One region of the Pseudoalteromonas sp. S4492 genome, then DNA from elsewhere that is predicted to be linked to it. Evidence: predicted binding sites of a transcription regulator. Region 1 holds the regulator's gene; the other holds the start of a gene.
The links. Region 1 encodes FliA, which starts transcription of late flagellar genes. Its sites were predicted from a motif close to CTAAAGNTNNNNNNNNNNNNGCCGATA; they were not measured.

Region 1 (11,916 bases):
GCGATAACTTAGAACTTGATCCGAATGCTTACAGAATCACTATGATGGGTGTTTCAAGCGGTGAGGGTGAGTTGAAACATGGTGATGAGTTAGCAATCAACCCAGGCCAAGTATTTGGTCCAATCAAAGGGGTTGCAACAAAAGATCCTGCATTTGGTCTAGATGCGGTTTGGATCAAACCAGATCAAAAAGATGAAGCACAGTCACTTGGCTATACTGTGGTTGATTCAGCGACTGTGGTTGCAACTCATATTAGTCAGTTACTCACTAATAGCGCAGCTTTACTACTGGGTCATGAAGAAGTTCAAAACTTATTAGATATGTTAGCGAAGAGCCATCCTCGACTTGTTGAAGGTCTGGTTCCTGACGTATTACCACTTACTACTGTTGTTAAAGTGCTACAAAACTTACTCAATGAAGGGGTAGCAATTCGCGATATGCGTTCAATTGTTCAAACCCTTGTTGAGTATGGCCCGCGTAGCCAAGACCCTGATGTACTAACGGCTGCAGTGCGAATTTCACTGCGCAGACTTATCGTTCAAGACGCTGTTGGTATGTCTTCTGAGATCCCTGTCATAACCTTGGCGCCTGAGTTGGAACAGATGTTGCATCAGTCACTTCAGAATGCAGGTGACGAAGGTGCCGGAATAGAGCCAGGCCTTGCAGAGCGACTTCAACAATCATTGAATGAAGCGCATCAAAACCAAGAAATGGCCGGTGAACCTTCGATACTGTTAACGTCAGGAATGTTACGTACTGTGTTATCTCGATTCGTTAAGTACACCATCCCAGGTTTAAGGGTGATGTCTTACCAAGAGGTACCAGACGAAAGACAGATTAAGATTGTCAGCTCAGTAGGCCAACAATAGGATAGTAAAGGGGTTGAACCATGAAAATTAAACGTTTTTTTGCTAAAGATATGCGCACAGCACTGAAAGAAGTGAAAGATGAACTAGGTGTTGATGCGGTTATTATGTCGAACAAAAAGCTTGCTAACGGTGTTGAAATCGTTGCAGCAGTTGACTATGACAAAGCAGCCCCGAAAGCCGAAGCAGCACCTGTGGTGCAAGCAAAACCTGCACCACAGCATAACTTTGTTAAGCCAGAGCCAATGCGTGCCAAGCCTGAGCCGCAAGCGAAAGTTGCTGATAGCCTACAAGCGTTACTTGAGCGTCAAGCCCCACGCCCTCGTTCGCCAGAGCTTGCATCAATGTTTAGCCAATCTGGTATCGATACCAGTGAACACTATCAGCCTAAAGCACCTAGCTATCAGCAACAACAACCTGAGTATGCACACGCTCCTCGTTTTCAACAACAAGCAGCGCCTCGTGTGCAAACTCAAGCGCATAGCTTAGGTTTTGATGACGACTTAGATTCTGGTTTTGATGATTTAGATTCACCAGCAGAGCACAAAAGCGCTGCGCCAGCTAATCAGTCAGAAATGACGACCATGCGCGAAGAAATGAACGCGATCCGTCAATTACTTGAACACCAAGTTTCTGGCTTAATGCAACAAGACATGGCCCGTCGCGATCCGACTCGTGCGTGTATGATTGACCGCTTAGCTGGTATGGGCATTGAGCGTGATGTAGCAGAGCAAATGGCGTGTTTCATTCCTGACGATGTATCTCGCCAACAAGCATGGCAAGCATTACTGCAAATGGTTGAAAACCAAATGCATACAACGAATAACGAAATATTGCGTCAAGGCGGTGTATTTGCGTTAGTGGGACCAACAGGCGTTGGTAAAACTACTACAGTTGCAAAACTAGCTGCATTAGGTGCGCAAAAATATGGCGCCGATAAAGTGGCGTTGATCACTACTGATACTTACAGAATTGGTGCCTACGAACAATTGGCGACTTATGGTCGTATTATTGGCTGTGGCGTAAAGCAAGTAAAAGATGCGAATGAATTAGCAGAAGTGTTATACCATTTACGTAATAAGCGTCTAGTATTAATAGACACAGCGGGTATGAGCCAACGCGACTTACGTTTAACTGAGCAATTAAACACCCTAATGCGTAATCAGCGTGTTGATATTCGTAGTTATTTAGTATTAAGTGCAACAGCACAGATTAATGTCTTGCAAGAAACCGTAAGACACTTTAAAAAGGTTCACCTAAGTGGCTGTATCTTCACTAAATTGGATGAATCTTTAAGTTTAGGTGAGATTATTAGCATAGCGATTCAAAATCGTCTGCCAATAGGGTATCTTACTAACGGTCAGCGCGTTCCTGAGGATATTCGCGTAGCGAATGCTGAAAAACTAGTGAAAAAAGCTGAACAATTGTATTTAAAACGAGCAAAAGCACAACATTCAAGACGTCAAGCAGTAGCGTCGAACACAGTAGGGATGTATGATTAACACAGTATTAGATCAAGCAAGCGGCCTGCGCAAAATGAATCAAAATAATAATAGTGGCGTTAAAGTTATCGCTGTTACTGGCGGTAAAGGTGGTGTGGGTAAAACCAACGTTTCACTCAATACCGCAATCGCATTAGGTCAGCTAGGTAATCGTGTATTAGTATTAGATGCCGATTTAGGTCTGGCAAACTGTGACGTAATGCTTGGCCTTCGTGTTGAACGTAACTTATCTCATGTTTTATCAGGCGAGTGTGAGCTTGATGAAATACTTGTTGAAGGCCCTGCAGGCATTAAAATTGTACCAGCAACGTCTGGCTCACAAAGCATGGTGGAATTAACACCTTCAGAGCATGCAGGCCTTATTCGCGCTTTTAGCGAGTTAAACACCGAGTTTGATATTTTAATTGTCGATACCGCTGCGGGTATTTCTGACATGGTATTAAGCTTTTCTCGTGCAGCCCAAGATGTTGTTGTGGTTGTATGTGATGAACCTACCTCAATTACCGATGCTTACGCACTTATTAAAGTCCTGAGCCGTGAGCATGGCGTATACAAATTTAAAATTGTTGCCAATATGGTGCGCAGTATGCGTGAAGGGCAAGAATTATTTGCTAAACTTTCAAAAGTAACGGATCGTTTTTTAGATGTTTCAATGGAGTTAGTAGCAACCATTCCTTATGACGAGAACATGCGTAAATCAACGCGTCGTCAAAAAGTGATTGTTGAATTATTCCCGAACTCACCGGCAGCGGTAGCGTTCAAAACATTAGCAACAAAAGCAGTTAAGTGGCCGATCCCTAATCAACCGTCTGGCCATTTAGAATTTTTTATTGAAAAACTAGTAAACGGCTAACTATGACAACATCGGTGAATAAAGCGATGGGATATCAATCAGCACAGAATCTGAATGCGATTGTTGAAAAACATGCCTCTTTAGTTAAAAAAGTGGCGTGCCATCTAATTGCTCGTTTACCTGCCAGTGTGCAACTCGATGATTTAATTCAATCAGGTATGATTGGCCTGATTGAAGCGTCAAAAAACTTTGATGCTAGCAAAGGTGCAAGCTTCGAAACTTTCGCAGGTATTCGTATTCGTGGTGCGATGTTAGACGAAATTCGTAGAGGTGATTGGGCGCCACGCTCAGTTCACCGCAATGCCCGCCTTGTGGCTGAAACCATATCTGAATTAGAAAGTACGCTAAATCGTGAACCAAAAGACACTGAAGTAGCTGAAAAACTTGATATTACACTGGATGAGTACCATCATATTCTACATGATGTAAATTCGAGTAAAGTATTAGGTATAGAAGACTTAGGCGTAGATGAAGACGTCATCACACCAGTAGGTCAGGATTTAGGACTAGACAAACCGTTTAATAACGTTAAAAATGAGCGGTTTAACCTGTCTCTATTAACGGCAATCCAATCGTTACCAGAAAGAGATGCTCTTGTTTTGTCTTTGTACTACAACGACGAAATGAACTTAAAAGAAATAGGACACATACTCGATGTTAGCGAGTCGCGTGTGAGTCAAATACATGGTCAGGCGATGATTAAGCTCAAAGCAAAAATCAATGACTGGATTAATTAGTAGTAAGTAAATAAAGGTTCAAACCTCACCGGAGGATGTTTTGGATAAAAACATGAAAATTCTTGTTGTTGATGATTTTTCTACAATGAGACGTATCATTAAAAATCTATTAAGGGATTTAGGTTTTACCAATGTGCAGGAAGCTGACGACGGTTCAACAGCATTACCAATGCTACAAAATCAAGAATTTGATTTTGTTGTAACAGATTGGAACATGCCTGGTATGCAAGGTATTGATTTGTTACGCGCAATTCGTGCTGATGATAGCCTTAAGCATATTCCTGTATTAATGGTGACAGCTGAAGCGAAAAAAGAACAAATTGTTGCTGCTGCTCAAGCAGGTGTTAATGGCTATATCGTTAAACCATTCACTGCTGCGACACTTAAAACCAAATTGGAAAAAGTGTTCGAACGTTTAGGTTAATCTAAGGGGAGAGGCTTATGTCAGCACTTGCTGCGCCTCAAATAAGTTTAGAGCAAGCTCGTCAACTTGTTGAGTATCTTGAAAATGGTGAACAAGAAAAAGCCGATAAGCTGATTCTTGAAGCTGCATCAAAAGAACAATCAGAGTTGTTTGCTGAAGTCGGTAAATTGACGCGTCAGCTTCATGAAGCGTTAAAAAACTTTGACTTAGATACTCGTCTCGCCGATTTAACTACCGAAGCGATCCCAGACGCTAAGCAGCGCTTAAATTATGTTATGGAAATGACAGAAAGCGCCGCAAATAAAACCATGGATGCGGTTGAAGCAAGTTTACCGATTGCACAACAACTTGCTGATGAAATCGCAACAATAAAACCCACTTGGGATCGTTTAATGAGCCGAGAAATTGAACTCGGTGAATTTAAATCGTTATGTCATAGCTTAGATAAGTTCATGAATAACTCGCACACCAAAACCGACGAATTACAAGGTTTGATGACTAATGTGTTGATGGCTCAGGACTATCAAGACTTAACGGGGCAGGTTATCCGCCGAGTTATCGAATTAGTGCGTGAAGTAGAAGACAGTTTAATTAATCTCTTAACTGTGTTTGGCAGTCAAGAAGATGGTCATCAACAACAAGAAAAACAGGCCATAGAAAAAGCACCTGCGACCAGTGATACACTAGCAGGTCCTGAAGGGCCGATTATTGATAGTGAGTCTCGCGATGATGTTGTCTCAGGACAAGATGAAGTCGATGACCTATTATCAAGTCTGGGCTTCTAAGAGGAGAGTAGCTGCATGAGCTTTGAAGTCGATGAAGATATATTACAGGATTTCCTTGTTGAAGCAGGGGAAATCTTAGAGCTTTTGTCAGAGCAATTAGTCGAGCTTGAAAATAACCCAGAAGACAAAGATCTTTTAAACGCCATTTTTAGAGGCTTTCACACTGTAAAAGGTGGTGCAGGTTTCTTGAGCATGACAGAGCTTGTTGATGCGTGTCATGGTGCAGAGAATGTTTTCGATTTATTACGTCAAGGTGTGCGTACAGTTACACCTGAGCTGATGGATGTAATCCTACAGGCCCTCGACACTATCAATGAAATGTTCGCTACGATTCAAAATCGCGAACAACCAGAGCCCGCAGATCAAGCCCTATTAGATGTTCTTCATAAATTAAGCCAGCCACCTACAGCAGAAGAGCTCGCTGGTGAAGATATTTCTGTAGCAGGCGATGTTGCAGTTGCACCTGAAGAGCCTGTTATTGAAGAGCCAGTTGTCGATACGCCTGACGTTACAGCTGATATCGCGACAGATAATATTGATGAAGATGACCCATTTGCTTTCGACATGTTGTTTGATGGCGGTGGTCTTGCAGATAGCAAGCCTGAATCACAGAACATTGACGAAATCACCGAAGATGAATTTGAAAGCCTACTTGATGAGCTTCATGGCAAGGGGCAAGGTCCTGCTTCAACCACGCCAGATGTAATTAGTAGCGACAGTGACGACATCACTGATGACGAATTTGACAGCTTATTAGATGAGTTACACGGCGTTGGCAATTTCGGTGAAGTAAAACAAGATAAAGTTGCTCAGTCAGAACCTGTTAAAGCTGCTGAACCTGTTGCACCAACACCTGCTGCAGAAGCAACAAGTAGTGGTTCAGACGATGAAATTAGCGATGACGAGTTTGAAGCCTTACTTGACGAATTACATGGGAAAGGCAGTGCGCCACAGTCTTTAGAAACGGCTGCGCCAGAAAAAGCGCCAGAAACGCCTAAAGTGGAGCCTGCAAAACCAGCTCAACCAGCAGCTTCAAAACCTGCGGCTCAACCTGCACCAGCAGCAAGTAAACCAGCGCCAGCTCCAGCAAAAGCACCGGAAAAAGCTCCCGTCGCTGCAGCAGCGCCAAAGAAAGCGCCACCACCACAGGCTGAAACAACCGTACGTGTTGATACAAAACGCCTTGATGAAATCATGAATATGGTGGGTGAGTTAGTATTGGTTCGTAACCGTTTGGTAAGCCTTGCTAATAACAGCAACAGCGAGTCAATGGGTAAAGCTATTTCTAATCTAGATGTGGTGACAGCTGACTTGCAAGGTGCGGTTATGAAAACCCGCATGCAGCCAATCAAGAAAGTCTTTGGTCGTTTTCCACGCGTTGTTCGTGACTTAGCGCGTAGCTTAAGAAAAGACATCAACTTACAATTAGTTGGTGAAGAAACCGATTTAGATAAAAACTTAGTAGAAGCTCTGGCCGATCCTTTAGTGCACTTAGTGCGTAACTCGGTTGACCATGGTATTGAAATGCCTGATGTGCGTGAAGCAGCAGGCAAGCCGCGTACAGGTACTGTAACCCTGTCGGCTTCGCAAGAAGGTGACCACATCCTACTTACTATCCGCGATGATGGTGCGGGTATGGATGCAGAGAAACTGAAGAAAATTGCGATCACCAAAGGTGTTATCGACCATGACCAAGCAAGCCGTTTATCAGATACAGAAGCATATAATCTAATTTTTGCGCCAGGTTTCTCAACGAAAGAAGAAATCTCTGATATTTCAGGCCGTGGCGTGGGTATGGATGTAGTGAAAACTAAAATCACCCAATTAAACGGCTCAGTTAATATTCAGTCTGAATTAGGTGTAGGGACTGCACTTGAAATCAAGGTGCCGTTGACGCTTGCGATTCTACCAACCTTAATGGTTATTGTTGGTGAGCAAACATTTGCTTTACCACTTGCTGGTGTAAGCGAAATATTCCATCTTGATTTAACGAAAACAAACGTAGTGGATGGTCAGCTGACAATTATTGTACGTGAAAAAGCGATACCGCTTTTCTACTTACAACATTGGTTAGTAAAAGGAGCCAACCGCCAAGAGCGCAAAGCAGAAGGTCACGTGGTTATTGTTCAAATAGGCACTAAACAAGTGGGCTTTGTGGTTGACTCGTTAATTGGTCAAGAAGAGGTGGTAATTAAACCTCTTGATGCATTATTGCAAGGCACACCGGGTATGGCTGGTGCAACCATCACGTCTGATGGGGGTATCGCACTTATTTTAGACGTACCTAGCATGCTGAAGCACTACGTTGGCTAATAATAAATAGTAAAGTGCAGCGCTCAAGCTGCACTTTCAATGAAATAAAACAAGAGAGTGCCAATGGCAGTCAAAGTATTAGTTGTTGATGATTCAAGCTTTTTTCGCCGTAGAGTGAGCGAAATTTTAGAGCAAGACAGCAATATTCAGGTAATTGGTTTTGCCGTAAATGGTCGTGAAGCGGTAGATAAAGCCCGTGAATTAAGACCTGATGTAATTACTATGGATGTTGAAATGCCAGTTCTTGATGGCATTAGTGCCGTGAAAGAAATAATGGCAGCAACACCGACTCCTATCTTAATGTTTTCATCACTCACCCGTGATGGCGCAACAGCAACCCTAGATGCACTGGATGCTGGGGCGTTAGATTTTTTACCGAAAAAATTCGAAGATATTGCCCGCAATAATGAAGATGCAATTGCGCTTTTACAAAATAAAGTAAAAGAAATTGGTCGTCGTCGACTTTCTCGCTTTACGCGTCCAGCGCCAGTGACCAGAACAACACCGACATCTGCGCCAACTCGTAGCACAACGACCAGCAGCGGTATTGTTCAGCCTGATCGTAGCTTTAGTCGTACTGCGACAGCGCCTGCTAGTTCATCTGCTGGATCGTCTTCATCAGTGAGTAGTATGCGTGCCTCCGGTAAAAAATATCAGTTGGTTGCGATTGGTACTTCAACTGGTGGGCCTGTGGCACTGCAAACAATTTTGACTCAGTTGCCAGCTAACTTCCCACACCCTATTTTGCTGATTCAGCATATGCCAGCGGCGTTTACGCCAGCCTTTGCTGCAAGGCTTAATGGCCTATGCAAAATCAATGTGAAAGAAGCGCAAAATGGTGACCGTTTAGTGCCAGGGACAGCTTATTTAGCACCTGGTGGTCAACAAATGCTGATTGAAGGGCGCGGCGGCTCTCGCACACTACGTGTGTTTGAAGATGACAGCCCGCGTATTACCTACAAACCTAGCGTCGATGTCACCTTTGCGAGTGCCGCAAAAACCTTTGCCGGTGATGTGCTGGCGGTAGTCTTAACTGGTATGGGCGCAGATGGCCGTGATGGTGCACGCATGCTCAAGCAAGTGGGTGCAACCATTTGGGCGCAAGATGAAAAAACCAGTGTGGTGTACGGTATGCCACAAGCTGTTGCAAACGCAGGATTAGCGAGCGAAAGCCTCGCACTCAATGATGTTGCAGCGCGCTTAACTCGAGAGACTGGCTGTGGATAAGCTCTCGTTTCTTGGCTTAATCGTTGCCTTAGGCGCCATTGCTTTTGGTTATGCACTTGAAGGCGGTGTTGTCAGTGCATTATTCAATGGTCCGGCGCTGATCATTGTTTTAGGTGGGACACTCGGGGCTGTGATGCTACAGACTCCTGGTAGTGTCTTTACCAAAACGCTTAAGATCAGTCATTGGGTGTTCTTCCCTCCGTATCATGATATTGAAGCTGCTATAGAACAAGTGAAGCGTTGGTCACACAAGGCACGTCAAGAAGGTTACTTAGCACTAGAATCTGAAGCATTATCTCATTCAGACCCGTATGCGGCAAAAGGCTTGAGTCTACTTGTTGATGGGATTGATGAACAAAAACTCAGAGATACCCTTGAGATTGATTTAATGCTAGAACGCGAACGCTTACTCGAGGTAAGTCGTGTTTATGAAGCAATGGGCGGCTATAGTCCAACAATTGGTATTTTAGGGGCCGTGTTAGGTTTGATTCAGGCCATGCAGTTTATAACGGATCCTGAAAAACTGGGTGCGGGTGTAGCAACTGCTTTTATCGCCACCATTTATGGTGTTGGTTTAGCTAACTTACTCTTTTTGCCAATGGCGAATAAGCTTAAGCAGCAAATTGAACAAAAAATGCTGTATCATGAATTACTTGCTGAAGGCATTATTGCTATCTCGCAAGGTGAGAGCCCACTAAATATCGAACTAAAACTTGAGGCGTATCGTGTAGAGCGTCCAAGCTTAGTTGACGAGTAATTTAACATGATGCGCCGTCGCTTGCGTCATAACACGTCAAAAAACCAACACACCGAACGCTGGCTAGTTTCTTATGCCGATTACATGACCATCATGTTTGCTTTTTTTGTGGTCATGTATGCAATCGCAATTAGTAAGAATGAAGACTTTCAAATTCTCTCAGACTCTCTTGAACAGGTGTTTGAAAAGTCTGCTCGTCAGCAACAGCAGGTGGGCACAGGCGTTAATGGCACGGGCATATTAACTGACAGAGTCAGCACCGAGAACGATATTTTGTACGGTGAGAGCATTCGTAAAGAAGAGCAAGGGCCTGAGCTACTCGATGGGCAAAGCGAAACCAGTAATATTGAGAAAAAGCATCTTGGCAAGCCCCTCGACAGCTTACTCACGAAATTGCAGTCTGCACTGATTGATGAAATTCGTGATGGCGAAGCGAGTTTAGAGTTACATCAAGACTGGCTTATCATTGAACTAAGCTCTGGGATGCTGTTTTCATCGGGCAGTGCCGTTGCACAGCAACGAGCCAAGCAAGTCGTTGGCTTAGTAAAAGATATTATTGCCCCTGTTGACAATTACATTCGCGTGCGTGGTTATACCGATAATGAAGGTATTCGCAATGAGATGTTTCGTTCTAACTGGGAGTTATCGGTAGCGCGGGCTACATCGGTACTCGTCGAACTTGAAAGTTTGGGTATCAATCCAGCGCGTATGGCCATTGAAGGTTACGGACAATACTCACCATTTGTGAGTAATGATACCGAGCAAGGACGTGCTGAAAACCGTAAAGTGGTGGTCGCCTTGTCAAAGTATGGCCTACCACCTAAAGAGCCAGAAAGCTCAGAGCAAGAGCCACAAAATCAAGCACAAGATACAACTGAAATTGAGTTGCCAAGCAATGATAACACCATTAAAGTGATTCAATTACCACATGGTGGTATTAGGATTACCACGCGCAATGAACAATAATAAGGTGTGATGTGAAAGTTTGGACCGTAGCGAATCAAAAAGGTGGGGTAGGGAAAACCACCACAGCCGTTAGCCTTGCTGGCATTCTCGCTTTACAAGGGAAGCGCGTGTTACTTATTGACACCGACCCGCATGCATCACTCACTTATTACTTTGGTATTGATTCTGAAGATCTTGAAGTCAGTGTGTACGATATATTTGCACGCGGCAACAGTATGGCAAGTGAAGAAATTTTACAGGCTTTATGCCCTTCAACACTTGAAAATCTTGATATTTTACCTGCGACTATGGCAATCGCGACGCTTGATAGAAGCATGGGTAATAAAAATGGCATGGGCTTAATACTGAAAAAAGCACTCGCCAAAATTAGCGAGCATTATGATTACGCGATTATTGATTGCCCGCCTGTTTTAGGCGTTTTGATGGTCAATGCTCTTGCAGCAAGCGAACGAATTTTAGTGCCAGTACAAACTGAGTTTTTGGCTTTAAAAGGGCTTGATCGTATGATGCGCACCATGGAGCTGATGCAAACATCACAAGCCAAACAGTATCAATATACGATTATTCCAACAATGTATGACAAACGCACTAAAGCATCACTTGAAGCTTATAAGACTCTGCAGGATAATTACAAAGACAAAGTATGGTCAGGTGTCGTGCCTGTCGATACAAAATTTAGAGATGCTAGTTTAGCACAACAAGTGCCGATTCAATTTTGCCCGCGTTCACGTGGGGTATTTGCCTATCGCGCACTGCTTGATTACTTAGTTGCACAAGGTTAGAGATGAGTAAGCATTTATTTGCCAATGAAAAAGTGATGACCCAATATTTGGGCGCTTTGTTGTGTGAAGATGAGCCTACAGACCAAAACCTTGAGCCTGTCGCAAAGCTGTTAGAGCAGGTTAAAGAGCCAGAAACAAAGACAGAAGAAAAGCTGACGGAAATTCTGCCTACCCCAGAACCTGTTTTACCAACCCCTGAACCGACTAAAGAGCTTGAGAAAACCGAGAACCAAGCTAATATCAAAGATATAGTTGAAGAACCTAAAGCAGAACTGGTTGCAAAAACATCGTCTGATCGCCAAGAAGACTATTTTGATGGTGAATTTCAGGCATTGTTCTTCGAAGTGGCGGGGTTAACGCTCGCCGTGCCGTTAAAAGCATTAGGGGGAATTCATCAGCTGGCAGAGGTTAACCAATTATTTGGTAAGCCTAAATGGTTTAAAGGCGTGATGCTGAACCGTGAAGAAAAACTGAATGTTGTTGATACTGCACGTTGGGTTATGCCAGAAAAATATGATGAAAAATTAGAACAATCATTAAATTATCAGTATTTAATCACCTTAGGTGACAGTCAATGGGGATTGTTGGCTGAAAAGCTCGTCAATAATATTACGCTTCGAAAAGAAGATGTAAAATGGCGAACTAAATCAGGTAAGCGGCCTTGGCTTGCAGGTGTCATCAAAGAGAAAATGTGCGCCTTGATT
Region 2 (11,916 bases), on a different contig from region 1:
TCAACGTCAAGTGAGGAGGCCGAAGTAAAAACAAAAACACTTTATGTTGGCAACCTACCTTATCGTGCTAATGAAGGTGTTGTTCGTGCTTTATTTGAAGAGCAAGGCAAAGTTTTCAACGTACGTTTATTAAAAGATAAAAATACAGGTAAACGTCGTGGCTTTGGTTTTGTTGAAATGGCAGAAGCGGATGCAGATAACGCAATCAATCAATTAAATGATAGCGAGTTCCAACAACGTACTTTAAAAGTGCGTGAAGCAAAACAAAAACAAGAGAACGAGGCTAATGGTTTCCGTGAGGAATCTGATCAGTCAGCGTAATCAGCTCAACGCGTAATTGCGAATGACCTATAGGAGCCGTTGCATAGTAATGCAGCGGCTTTTTTTTATCGGTTGTAAAAGTAAAGCCTCGTAAAGTAATCAAACTTTCAACGCGCTTAGCAATAGCTTTACCTGAATCAATGAGTAATACCTGTTGTTTGAAGTAATCACTAATCGCGCTGGCGAGTAATGGGAAATGCGTACAACCAAGAACTAATACATCTATATCTTCTGCTATCGCTAAATCACTCAATACTTTCTCAAGCTTTGCTTTATTGATTTTCTGCGTATGAAATAGTGTTTCAGCAATTTCCACCAGCGCCGTTGATCCATATAAGCTAACTTGTGTGCCTTGGCTATGAGTACTAATTAAGTTTGCAGTGTAGCGACTCTTAGTCGTCGATGGTGTTGCCAATAAACCAATATGTTTACTCTTACTAATAGCGCACGCAGGCTTTATCGCAGGTACAACACCAACAACTTCGATGTTTGTATTAGGGCGAATAGTTTCTAATGCAGAGGTAGAAGCGGTATTACAGGCAATAACTAGGATATCTACGTGTAAGTTTGCTGTTTCTATAAACTTTAGTAGTGCAAAAAGACGAGCGATGATCGTTTGCTGGCTTTGTGCGCCATAAGGCAATAAAGCATTATCCATAAAATAGCTATAATCAGCATCAGGGATCACAGCTTGGATCTGTTCTAGTACGGTTGTTCCACCTATACCTGAATCAAACACCATTATATGAACTGACAAACTGCTTACCTCGGATCATCAAAGGTCAGCAGTTTGCCATGTGGCTTAATAAAAAGAAAGAAGGACTACGCTTCTTCTTCTGTTGCCGAACGTAGCTTATTCATTTGCTCAAACATGGCTTTGGTATAATCTACCAACTTACTGACTTCTTCTTTATCTTGGTTTAACCATTGTAAGATGCCAGCTAGTTCATTTTGCAAACCAATATCGCCCGCTTTATTAAACGCCTGCTTCAAGTCGTCATTAAATGGCGCAATTTTCTCAGCAACTTCTTTTTCAGGGGCTGGTTTATATTCTTCATAGCCTTTAATAGCTGCCACTGTTTTGGTTTGTTTCAGATCCATCGTAAAGCCAACAAGTTGCTCGTTGCCTAAGTTCAACTCTTTAGCTTGTTCAAAGGCATCTTCTAATGAACCAGAGAAGAATGTCTCACTGACACTTTGTAAGTCTTCCATCAGTTCATTGATAGCTTGCTGCTCTTGCTCATTTAGATCGCCATTGACTGTCACCGAGAATGATAAGTCACGAGATTGAGACGATTCACTGACAAAGGCCTCGTTATCACCATTTTTGCTATAGCTGCTTGCTGACTTACTTTGATATGCATCTGCAAAACTAATACTCACTTCATCACCTTCAGCGGTGGTGAAGGTGTATTCAGCGTTATTACTTAAACTAATATACTGAGCTTGGCTTACTGAAACCGCATTCGGTTTAGGATTGAACAAGTCTTCCTCTAATTCATCAATACCTTTGTAGATACCTTCTTTAGACTTTTTGATCCCTTCTTCAATGTCATCGTTGAGAATGCCTGACTCTTTAAGCTCACCATACGCATCGTCGATGCCCATTTGCACACCTTTACGTGCATCACCTAGCATGCCTTTAAGTTTTTCATCATCAGCACCATCGGCTTTTGCTTTACGAAGTGCACCGCCAACAAAGTCGAGAACGTTTTTTACGATCTCTTCAAAGTCGAACAGCGGTTTATCTTTTTTCTCTTCGGCTTTAGGTAGGCCTAATGCCTCTGCAAGTTTATCATCAAGAACTTTTGCCGCGAGCTCACGACCGCGTTGTTGATAACTATCTTGACGATTTTGAATGGTAGGCTGTTGCAATGCCTGCTTGCCATTGTATTTATTCACATTTGTATTAGGCATATAGCCTAGGTTGCCAATTTTCATGATCCGACTCCATGTTATGGTTAACTCATTATCGGCCAAAAACCACAGAACTTAAGTTTTTTGTATAAAAAAACGACACTAAAATAAATAACAAAACTAGACAAATCCTCAGCGCTCCCTACAATAGCGCCGTTATAAAGCTAAGAGATAAAAGGTAATCAGCCATGGCGGTTATAAAAATTGATACAACTCAATACGATGCACAATTGAGTGAGAAAGAGCAGCGCATCACCTCACAGTTTCGACGTTTTGGTGTCGAAAAATTAGAAGTGTTTGGCTCTGATCCTATTCATTACCGCCAACGTGCAGAGTTTCGAGTATGGCATGAAGGTGAAGACCTGTTTCACATCATGTTTGATCAACAAACTAAAGAAAAAATCCGCGTTGATGAGTTTGACCCTGCAGCACCTTTAGTAGGTGAAGTTATGCAAGCCATGATCGAAAACTTAAAAGGTAGCGAAGTTCTGCGCCGTAAGCTATTTCAAATCGATTACCTATCAAGTTTAAGTGGCGAAATTCTTGTTAGCTTGTTATACCACAAACAATTAGATGAGCAGTGGCTGCAAGCAATTAAAGAGCTTAAGGCAAAACTGAGCACACAGTTTAAAATTGATTTTATTGGTCGTGCTCGTAAGCAAAAAGAAGTGATTGGTAATGACTATGTTATCGAGCGTCTTAACGTAAACGGTAAAGAGCTTATTTATCAACAAGTCGAAAATAGCTTTACACAACCAAATGCGAAAGTGAACATCAAAATGCTCGAGTGGGCACAAGCGCTTTGCCAACCACTTAGCAATGATTTACTTGAGCTATATTGTGGAAATGGAAACTTTTCTATTGCCCTTGCGGGTTCATTCGATCGCGTATTAGCCACTGAGATATCAAAATCATCGGTTTACTCAGCGCAATACAATATTGCACAGAACAAAGTTGATAACTTAGATATTATTCGTATGTCGAGTGAAGAGTTCACTCAAGCGATGAAAGGCGAACGTACCTTCTCGCGTTTAGATGGCATAGATCTGAAAAGCTATAACTGCCAAACAATCTTGGTAGATCCACCACGCGCAGGCATGGACAAACTGACATGTGACTTAGTTGCCAACTACGACAACATTATTTATATCTCGTGTAATCCCGATACCCTAGAGCGTGACCTTGATCACTTATGCAAAACCCATGAAGTAAAACGCTTTGCGATTTTTGATCAGTTCCCTTACACCCACCACATCGAATCAGGTGTGTTTTTACAACGCAAATAAAATTATTTCTCTGCCAGCGCAGCAAAAAGCGCTGGCAACTGCTGCTCACTGAAGACTTCTATATTGTTGTCGGTTAACAGTTTTGCAGTTAACCCCATCCCTGATATTTTCTTTCCTGAATGACTACCATCATAAATAGTATTGCGACCACATGATGGGCTTGATTCTTTTAATAATGCAAAATGAATGCCTTGCTTTTTGCAAAGCTTAAGTGCTTGTTCTGCGCCATAAGCAAATTGTACTGTGACATCTTGCGCATCTTTGGTAAGTACTCTGCCCGCTTTAATTTCTGCAGGCGGCCTTGGTGTCGGTAAGCCACCAGCCACTTCAGGACAAAATGCCACTAACCTTCCCTGTTGTTTAAGTGTTTCTAAGCCTGGATGAAGTAAATTTTGCGATTGCCCATCATAACGAACAGGGGTTCCTAACAAACAGCTTGAAACTAATAGTTTTTGCATTTTTCTTTACCAACAAAAAAGCTCCGCGAACGGAGCTTTTAATTAAATTTAATTGAGCTTATTTATCAGCTAGGTAATTAATTAAGTCTGCCATGCTCTTCGCATCGCTAATACCTGAATCCGCACCTAAGATTAAACGGTATTTACCGTTAACAATAAAGGTTGGAACGCCTTTTAACGCACCTTTTTGTTGATAGTATTCTTGATCGCGAGTCATTTTAGACGCCATCGTGCGCACAGAAAAACTGTTGTAGTACTTATCAAAGTCTTCTGCTGTTACACCTTGTGCAACAAAGATATCTTTCATGTCTGCCAGTTCATTAATACGTGCACGCTTAGTGTGAATATGATCAAACACAGCTGCAACTAACTTATCGCTATTTGGTAATACCGTTGCAGTTGCATAACCCTGTGCTAAAACAGTTTGGATTTCTGGATCGCGAGGGCCAACAAAATTTACGTGGCTCTTTTTAAACTTAACACCCTCTTTAAGCATCGTTTTAAGATCAGCAACGATAGGCTCAAATGTATTACAGTGCGGGCAATAGAATGAGAAGAACTCTTTTACTTCTGGCTTTTTAGAAGCGCGCGCATCAATCGTTTCATAATGCTTACCTTCTTCATATTGCGCTGCTGAGGCATTTGCCGCTAAACCTAGCGTGGCTGCCATTAATACAGCTTTTACTAATTTGATCATTACTTCATTACTCCGAAATTATTGTTTTAATAAAAATTCGACTAACTCATCAAGCATCTGCTGGCTCTTGATGGTATTTAAGTTGATTTTATATTTATCATTGACGATAAAAGTAGGCACACCTGTTAAGGCACGCATTTGTGAATACTTTTCTTGTTTGTCTCGCATTGCTTGTTCAGCACTAATCACTGGCATGCTTGAAATTTCAGCATCAAACACGTCGTTGCTAATACCATTAGTCGCAAGTAATGCTTTTACGTCTTTCATATCTTTGAGTAAAGCGCGCTGTCTGTGGATGCTATTAAAAATTTGATCAGCAACTTGCTCACCTTTACCATGTTGTTTAGCAATTAAGTAGGCATAGCTCAAGTTGCTTTGCGTTTCCTTAGACACACCACCTAAAAAGTTAACATGACTTTTTACAAATTCAGTCCCTTCAGGCAGGTTGGCAGATAATGCTTTTGCAACCGGTTCAAACTGAAAACAGTGTGGACAATAAAACGAAAAGAACTCGGTTACTTGAGGTGTTGCACTCTTTTCGGTTTTTAATACTTCGTATTGATTGCCTGCTTCAAAATCAGCTGCAAGAGCCGCAAATGGTAAACATAAAATGAGTAGACTTAACTTTAATTTTTTAAACATTGTTTTCTCGTCTTTCTTAACTTTTAAAATTTATGGTAATAATTTTAATGGCGCTTCCTGTAACGCTGCAAGCTGTTCTTTTAGCGCTAGTATTTGCTGCTCCCAGTATTTGTCTTCAGCAAACCATGAAAAGTTCCGTGGGAACGCAGGATCATCCCATCTTTTTGCCAACCACCCCATGTAATGCACCATTCGCATCGCTCTGAGTGGTTCAATCAACTTTAATTGACTGTGATCAAAGTCGCAAAATTCTTCATAAGCAGCCACTAAGGTGTCTAACTGTAACAGTTGGTTGTTACGATCGCCACTGAGCATCATCCAAAGATCTTGAATAGCAGGCCCTTGTCGGCTGTCATCTAAATCAACAAACATTAATGCGTCACCAGACCACAATATATTACCGGCATGGCAATCGCCATGTAGGCGGATGGTTTCAACATTTTTATATTGCGCGGTGGTTTCTTTTATCACCAAATCTAAGATGGTATAAAACGCAGTTTCTAAAGCCATTGGCACCAAGTTACTTGCTTGTAACTGAACTTTAGCTGTCTGCAGATATTCTTCGCAGCTGATCACAGGCCTATGTTCAAATGACTTTGCTTTTGCAACTTGATGCATTCGCCCAATTAAACGACCAAGTACATCGAGTTGATCTAAATTATCGACCTCAAAAATGCGCCCTCCCACACTTGGGAATAACGCAAACAAATAACCATTATGCTCAAACAAGCTTTGCCCTTCGATAATTACAGGCGCAACAACTGGCACTTCAGCTTCAGCAAGTTCAAATGCAAAGGCATGCTCTTCTAATATTTGTGCTTTGCTCCAGCGCTCTGGTCGATAAAACTTAACAACATAACGATGACCATCCTCTGCTTTAAATTGATATACACGGTTCTCGTAGCTATTTAAGGCCAGCAGTCCCGATTCAGCATAAACACCGATACTTTCAACTGCATCTAAAATTGAATCGGGTGTGAGGTCAACAAAACTAAATTTACTCATAATGTCTCATCATATAAAAAAAGCGGGAAAATCCCGCTTTTTATTCATTTGCTCAGTGTACTTAATTATCGCGCCTTAAAGAAGTTACTCGGCTGCGAAATCTGCACATCTGGCTCACCATCGACAGAAAGTACAAACTCAAACTTCGTCATTGGCTTTTTCAAATCATAAGGGTCAACCACTAATGACAATGGCACATTGTAAGATTCACCAGAAGGTACGGTGAATGTTTGCTTACCAATGTATTCAAAGTTATCGAGTCCTTCAACACGAATATTAAAGGTCTGATCATGTTGCGCTTTGTTGATAACTTTTAATGTATAGGTATTTTCAACCATGCCATTAAAGTCAACACGGTATAACTGGTTACGGTCACGGATGATATCTAAGTCCATCGGTTTGCGCATCGCAATATTTGCCACCAGCGCACCCGTTAACACCACTAAGATAACTAGATAGCCAATTAACTTAGGACGCAGTGCATGTGTTTTGTTGTCTGGCGTTTCTAAATTACGTTCTGTGGTGTAGGAAATAAGTCCACGCGGGTAATTCATTTTATCCATCACCCCATCACATGCATCAATACATGCACCACAGTTAATGCACTCGTATTGTAAACCGTTACGAATATCGATCCCCGTTGGGCACACCTGCACACATAAGTTACAATCTATACAATCACCTAAACCCATTTCTTTTGGATCTTGCTTGCGTGAACGTGGACCACGGTTTTCACCACGCGATTCGTCATAGCTCACGGTAAAGGTATCTTTATCGAACATCGCTGATTGAAAGCGAGAATAAGGACAAATGTGTAAACACATAATCTCGCGCATCCAACCCGCATTACCATACGTACATACTGCAAATACGGCTAAACAAATATACGAATAGGCTGTTGCATCAAGCGTAAACAGATCAGGCAAAAGCTGGCGGATAGGCGTGAAATAACCAACAAAAGTAAATGCGGTATAAAGTGAAAATAACCACCAACTACCGTGTTTAGCACTTTTACGCCAAAACTTATCAAAGTCCATCGGGCGTTGATCTAGTTTCTTACGCTGATTTGCGCTGCCTTCAAACTTTTCTTCAAACCAAATAAAAATGAAGGTCCAAACGGTTTGCGGACAGGTATAACCACACCAGACCCGACCATAGAAGGTCGTCACCAAGAACAATGCAAACGCCGCCAACATTAAAATGAAAGCAAGGATAGTCAGATCTTGTGGCCAAAGCGTTAAACCAAAAATGTTAAACTTTTGCCCTACCAAATCAAACAATACAGCTTGTTGGCCGTGAAAGTTAATCCAAGGTAGTAACATAAATGCAAGCATGCCGACAAAACCAATTCGCTGTCTTAGCAATTGGTGTAAACCTGTTACAGCTCTAACATAAATACGGTTACGTGGATTAAATCTATCATCGAGGGAAGCGTTTTCCGGTTTCTGGATTTTTACTTCCGTCGGGATATTTTTAACCTTAATCTGTTTATCCATTAAAATTCCTCAACGCCACTAGGAAATAATACTCAAACATATGTTTGCAGTAAGAGGTTCTCTGTGCCAATAAGCAAATCAGAATACATCTCATTACGTTCAAAGATTTCTGAAACTTTAAACCTATAAAAGCATTATACTCAATCTATAAAAAATTTCAGGAATTGATCGAAAATACGACGTTTTAATTATTTAATCTTATCTGCTTGCTTTTAAAACGACCATTTTATTAAACTTGCACCTATACCGTATTTATTTAGATCAAAGATTATTGTGCTATGAAAAAATTTCTTATTTTAGTGCTTATTATTTTAGCACTTTTCACGATTGATCATCCTTTGATCAAAGAGCCAAGAGAAAGGTTACTAGGTGAAGGTGTTAGTCTTATTTCAGATGCCAGTAAAGTCAACCGAAGTCCTGCGGCAAATATGGCTAAGAATAATATTAAGTCACAACTGAATTTATCTAATTCAGAGCTTGAGTATATTGAAGAGACATTTACCACAGACGATAAACTACAAGTTTTTCACTTACACTACTGCCGTGAAAAAGATATTAACTTGTATTTTTATGGTGAACGCTTAAACCGTGTATGTAGTATCGTCTCGAATGCGCTTGAAGAAAGGTTAAACAAGTAATGGACTTTTCTGCTTTAAACAAAAAAACCAGCGACTCGTTTGCCAAACAACGCAATATGCTAAAAAAGCTGGGCAAAGGGCAAACCTTATACTGCGAAGCATGCAAAGGCGCCCTCACCTTAGATTTGAAAACTGATCAGCCAGGTAAAGGCGTTGTCCGCTGTGCCAAAGGTTGCACAGACATTCTGTTAGAGCTGGGTTAGTTCCAGCCCTCGTCATTATATAGTTGGCTATTTACAGCAACGACTTCAATAAGCTCAGCAAAGCCAGCGGCAAACTCATTCATCACTTCATACTGCTGCTGGCATAGTTGCCCTTCAGATAAACCATTATCAGCTGCTAGGGCTGCAATTTCACTCGTTTCAAGGGTAAAAAAGCCTAAGCTTTGCAGTGCACTAGCCAAGGCTTCTTTAAGCTCATCAGCTAACTGTGGCGCGCTTAATAGCTTGTTAACGTAGCCTTGCGCACCGTGCATAAAACCTTGGCTCCAATGCTGGCACTCTTGAACATCTAGGTATTGTTGCCCCTGTGAGCTCAGCTGTAGGCTCACAGGTAATGCAAAACCTGTTTCAAATACTTGCTCACTGATCTGCTGATACAGGGCCATAAATGCAAACAGCACTTGCTCGTCCATTTGCCCATCAGAACCAGGCGCAACCTCTTCTAACCATTGATGTACATCAAGCGGCTCAGGTGCACAAATCACGGCAAACAAGTAGCCTTGCGTTTGTGCCAAGCTAAGTGCGTCCTGATGCTGCGCTAAAAACTGACTGAGAAGCTCGCTTTGCTGCTTTGAAAACTCAGGTAATTGCATACTGTTCGACTAATCCAATTTAAAAGTTAAGCGGATAACGACCTTCGTTATCAGGGCGACCAAGGAACTTCGCAGCATCGTGCACTTCTTTTGGTAAGCTTGCTTCAGGTTTAATGTAACCTGCCACTTTAAAGTCAAAGTTCGCTTTTAATACTGCGTCAGCTTCAAGCCCTAAACGGTTTTCTGGGTCAACAAGTACTGCTACATCACCCGATTTACAGCTTAAACGGCCGCTAAGAGGGCCAATGCTAAACCAATTATTCATTCCTTTCACATCAATGTTCGGGCTCGCGATTTCGCCGCTTAGGCTTTCACAGTATGGCTCGCCTGAGCTGTACTCATCTAAATCTACAATCACACGACCTTGCGCACTAACCGGTAAAGGAAGTTGTAAACGCTCCATGGCACGCTCAACAGTTAAGCGTAACGTGGTCTTTTTCACGGTGACGGCTTGGTTAAATAAACCATATGAAAAATCAGCATGACCCGAAATATCCGCTTTATCACGAGGATCACCAAAGCGTACCGTCCCTTTCAATTTGCCTGTAAATAGTGACCAGCCAGATAACTGCCAACGCACATTATTTAATTGCTCACCATCAAAACGTACCTGCATAATGCGGCCGTCCCAAAGCGTGCCACTGGCTTTACCTAATTGTAATTGCTTTGGTAAATGCGGCTTCGCTATATCAAGTGCAACGGCAGCGGGTGTTTTTACAATCGTAAACACCAAAAAACACATCACAAACACTGTGATTAATAAAATAACTCTTTTCATCGTTTACTTCTCTAGTACCAAACGACTTACACGCACAAAGCCTGATTTGTCATCTTTACTTAAATCTAAATTTTCGATTAGTACGCCATGCGAATTAACCAATTCATCAAGCCATTCAACAAGGTTATTAAACTCAACAGTATCAATGGTTAAACGAAGTGAATTGTCATTCGGCTGCATTTTACTAATGCTAATTTGATAACGATTACGGGTGCTATTAACGATTTGGCTTAAGCTACGGTTGTTCGTATTACGTGCGTTACCGCTCGCTTTAAGTTTAATAATACTTTCGTCAACCCAGGCTAGCAGCTCTTGCTGTTTTATTGTGTCTTGCTCTGCTTTTTCGATAGCTGCGTTAAGTGGACGAAAGACCCCCATAACCAGCACGAAAATAACGAATACAACACCTGCAACCATCACAAGTTGCTGCTCTTGTTCTTTTAATGAGCGCCAATAATTGATCAATTGGTTTTTCATGCCGCACCTCGTAACTTAATTTCACCAACGACATAATCACCATCATTGTTCAGCGAGCCTTGATCAACGGTTAAGCCACGCTGTTCTAAAATTGCTTTTACTTTACTGAATGACTGGAAATCTTTGCCTCGTGCACGAATACGTAACTCGTTACGACCTTGGTCATAACGCAGCGTTTCCGGTGTGAAGTCTTTAACTTCACTAAAAATTGAGACCAGATCATTAGTTAAATCCAAGAAACCCGCTGTACTGCCACCTTCTAATAAAGCAAGCTCACTACGAATTTGACTACGGATAAGCTGCGGACGTACTTTTTTGTCAGGAAACGCACGCTGATAATTTGCAACCACTTCGGCTTTTGCCGCTTCAAGCTGGCTATTTAACTTATAAAGCTCTAGCGACTTAACACCGACACTGCATACTAATGCCACACCTGCTGCAATTGCGGCTTTTTGCCAATAGCCCCACCAAATTGCTGACTTTTTCTTAAGCTGATAAACACCTTGGCGAAGGTTGAATTTCACCTCAGGTAGTTGTTTGGCAAATAAGGCTAATGGTAAATCGTATTGATCCGTCTGAGCAGTTAGCTCAACCGTATCAGGAAAACCCGTTGCAGGACTAAAGTGTGCCACACGAGGATTGCCCAATGCTGTTAAGTAACCAGCAAGCCAATTTGTTTCCACAGCAGCAATATGCCAATTACCATGCTTACACAACCATTGACCATTCAGCTCAATAGCGCGTAATTGAGTGTTGTCCTCAACATCAGGTAACAATAAAGCATCCGGCAGAACTTTATAGACTTCAATACCATGCTCATTAAATTCAGCTAGCCATTGCTCGAACCATTCACGGTCGGTCATCGCGATATTAATCGCATGCTTCTCATCAATGAGTGTTGGCTCTGCAATCGCTATGAATAAATCATCAACATCACACGCTATTTCTTCTTCTAGCATGTAAGGAAGTGCTTGCTCTAGCTTGCGACTCCACTTTGTTGGCAAAGCGACTGTTTTTAGTTGTACTTGATCACTTGGTAATAACGCGACTACTTCCCGTGATTGCGCTTTTTCTGTGAGCTCACCAAGTTGTGATGCATTGGCGATTTCGCCGCTGGCAATTATTTCTTGTTCTGTTGGTGAGTAAATTAGCCAATTAAGGCTGTCTTTTAATGTTTGACCCGTACGGATCAACAATATTTCTGTCACTGTACGCCTCCAAATTTTCGCGCCAGTATCGTTACTGTACCATTAGTGGCATGGAGTAAGGTGGTCATCGAAAAACGCAGCTCTGCAAATTCAGCCTGCGTTTGTAGTTTAAAATATTCACTGTTGATACTGAATAGGTCTTCAACGGCTTTCACATTTTGTGCGCCTTGTTGATTAAC

Region 2: the regulator FliA is predicted to act here: its motif matches at 2,292-2,318, upstream of CWC28_RS17805 (DUF5610 domain-containing protein).

Annotation. Positions count from the first base shown of each region.
Region 1 covers NZ_PNCP01000004.1:74,764-86,679, forward strand. Annotated here, with positions in the region: gene flhA (flagellar biosynthesis protein FlhA) at 1-869, shown strand, start outside; gene flhF (flagellar biosynthesis GTPase FlhF) at 890-2,368, shown strand; gene CWC28_RS01035 (MinD/ParA family ATP-binding protein) at 2,361-3,221, shown strand; gene CWC28_RS01040 (RNA polymerase sigma factor FliA) at 3,248-3,958, shown strand; gene cheY (chemotaxis response regulator CheY) at 3,999-4,382, shown strand; gene CWC28_RS01050 (protein phosphatase CheZ) at 4,400-5,167, shown strand; gene CWC28_RS01055 (chemotaxis protein CheA) at 5,183-7,480, shown strand; gene CWC28_RS01060 (protein-glutamate methylesterase/protein-glutamine glutaminase) at 7,544-8,707, shown strand; gene CWC28_RS01065 (flagellar motor protein) at 8,700-9,464, shown strand; gene CWC28_RS01070 (flagellar motor protein MotB) at 9,471-10,430, shown strand; gene CWC28_RS01075 (ParA family protein) at 10,442-11,212, shown strand; gene CWC28_RS01080 (chemotaxis protein CheW) at 11,215-11,916, shown strand, end outside.
Region 2 covers NZ_PNCP01000056.1:448-12,363, forward strand. Annotated here, with positions in the region: gene CWC28_RS17795 (RNA recognition motif domain-containing protein) at 1-321, shown strand, start outside; gene murI (glutamate racemase) at 284-1,078, opposite strand; gene CWC28_RS17805 (DUF5610 domain-containing protein) at 1,144-2,262, opposite strand; gene trmA (tRNA (uridine(54)-C5)-methyltransferase TrmA) at 2,427-3,524, shown strand; gene CWC28_RS17815 (2-thiouracil desulfurase family protein) at 3,527-3,982, opposite strand; gene CWC28_RS17820 (thiol:disulfide interchange protein DsbA/DsbL) at 4,041-4,679, opposite strand; gene CWC28_RS17825 (thiol:disulfide interchange protein DsbA/DsbL) at 4,698-5,321, opposite strand; gene CWC28_RS17830 (serine/threonine protein kinase) at 5,352-6,326, opposite strand; gene ccoG (cytochrome c oxidase accessory protein CcoG) at 6,392-7,822, opposite strand; gene CWC28_RS17840 (hypothetical protein) at 8,101-8,460, shown strand; gene CWC28_RS17845 (hypothetical protein) at 8,460-8,663, shown strand; gene CWC28_RS17850 (YecA/YgfB family protein) at 8,660-9,274, opposite strand; gene CWC28_RS17855 (type II secretion system protein N) at 9,294-10,052, opposite strand; gene CWC28_RS17860 (type II secretion system protein M) at 10,056-10,529, opposite strand; gene gspL (type II secretion system protein GspL) at 10,526-11,737, opposite strand; gene gspK (type II secretion system minor pseudopilin GspK) at 11,734-11,916, opposite strand, start outside.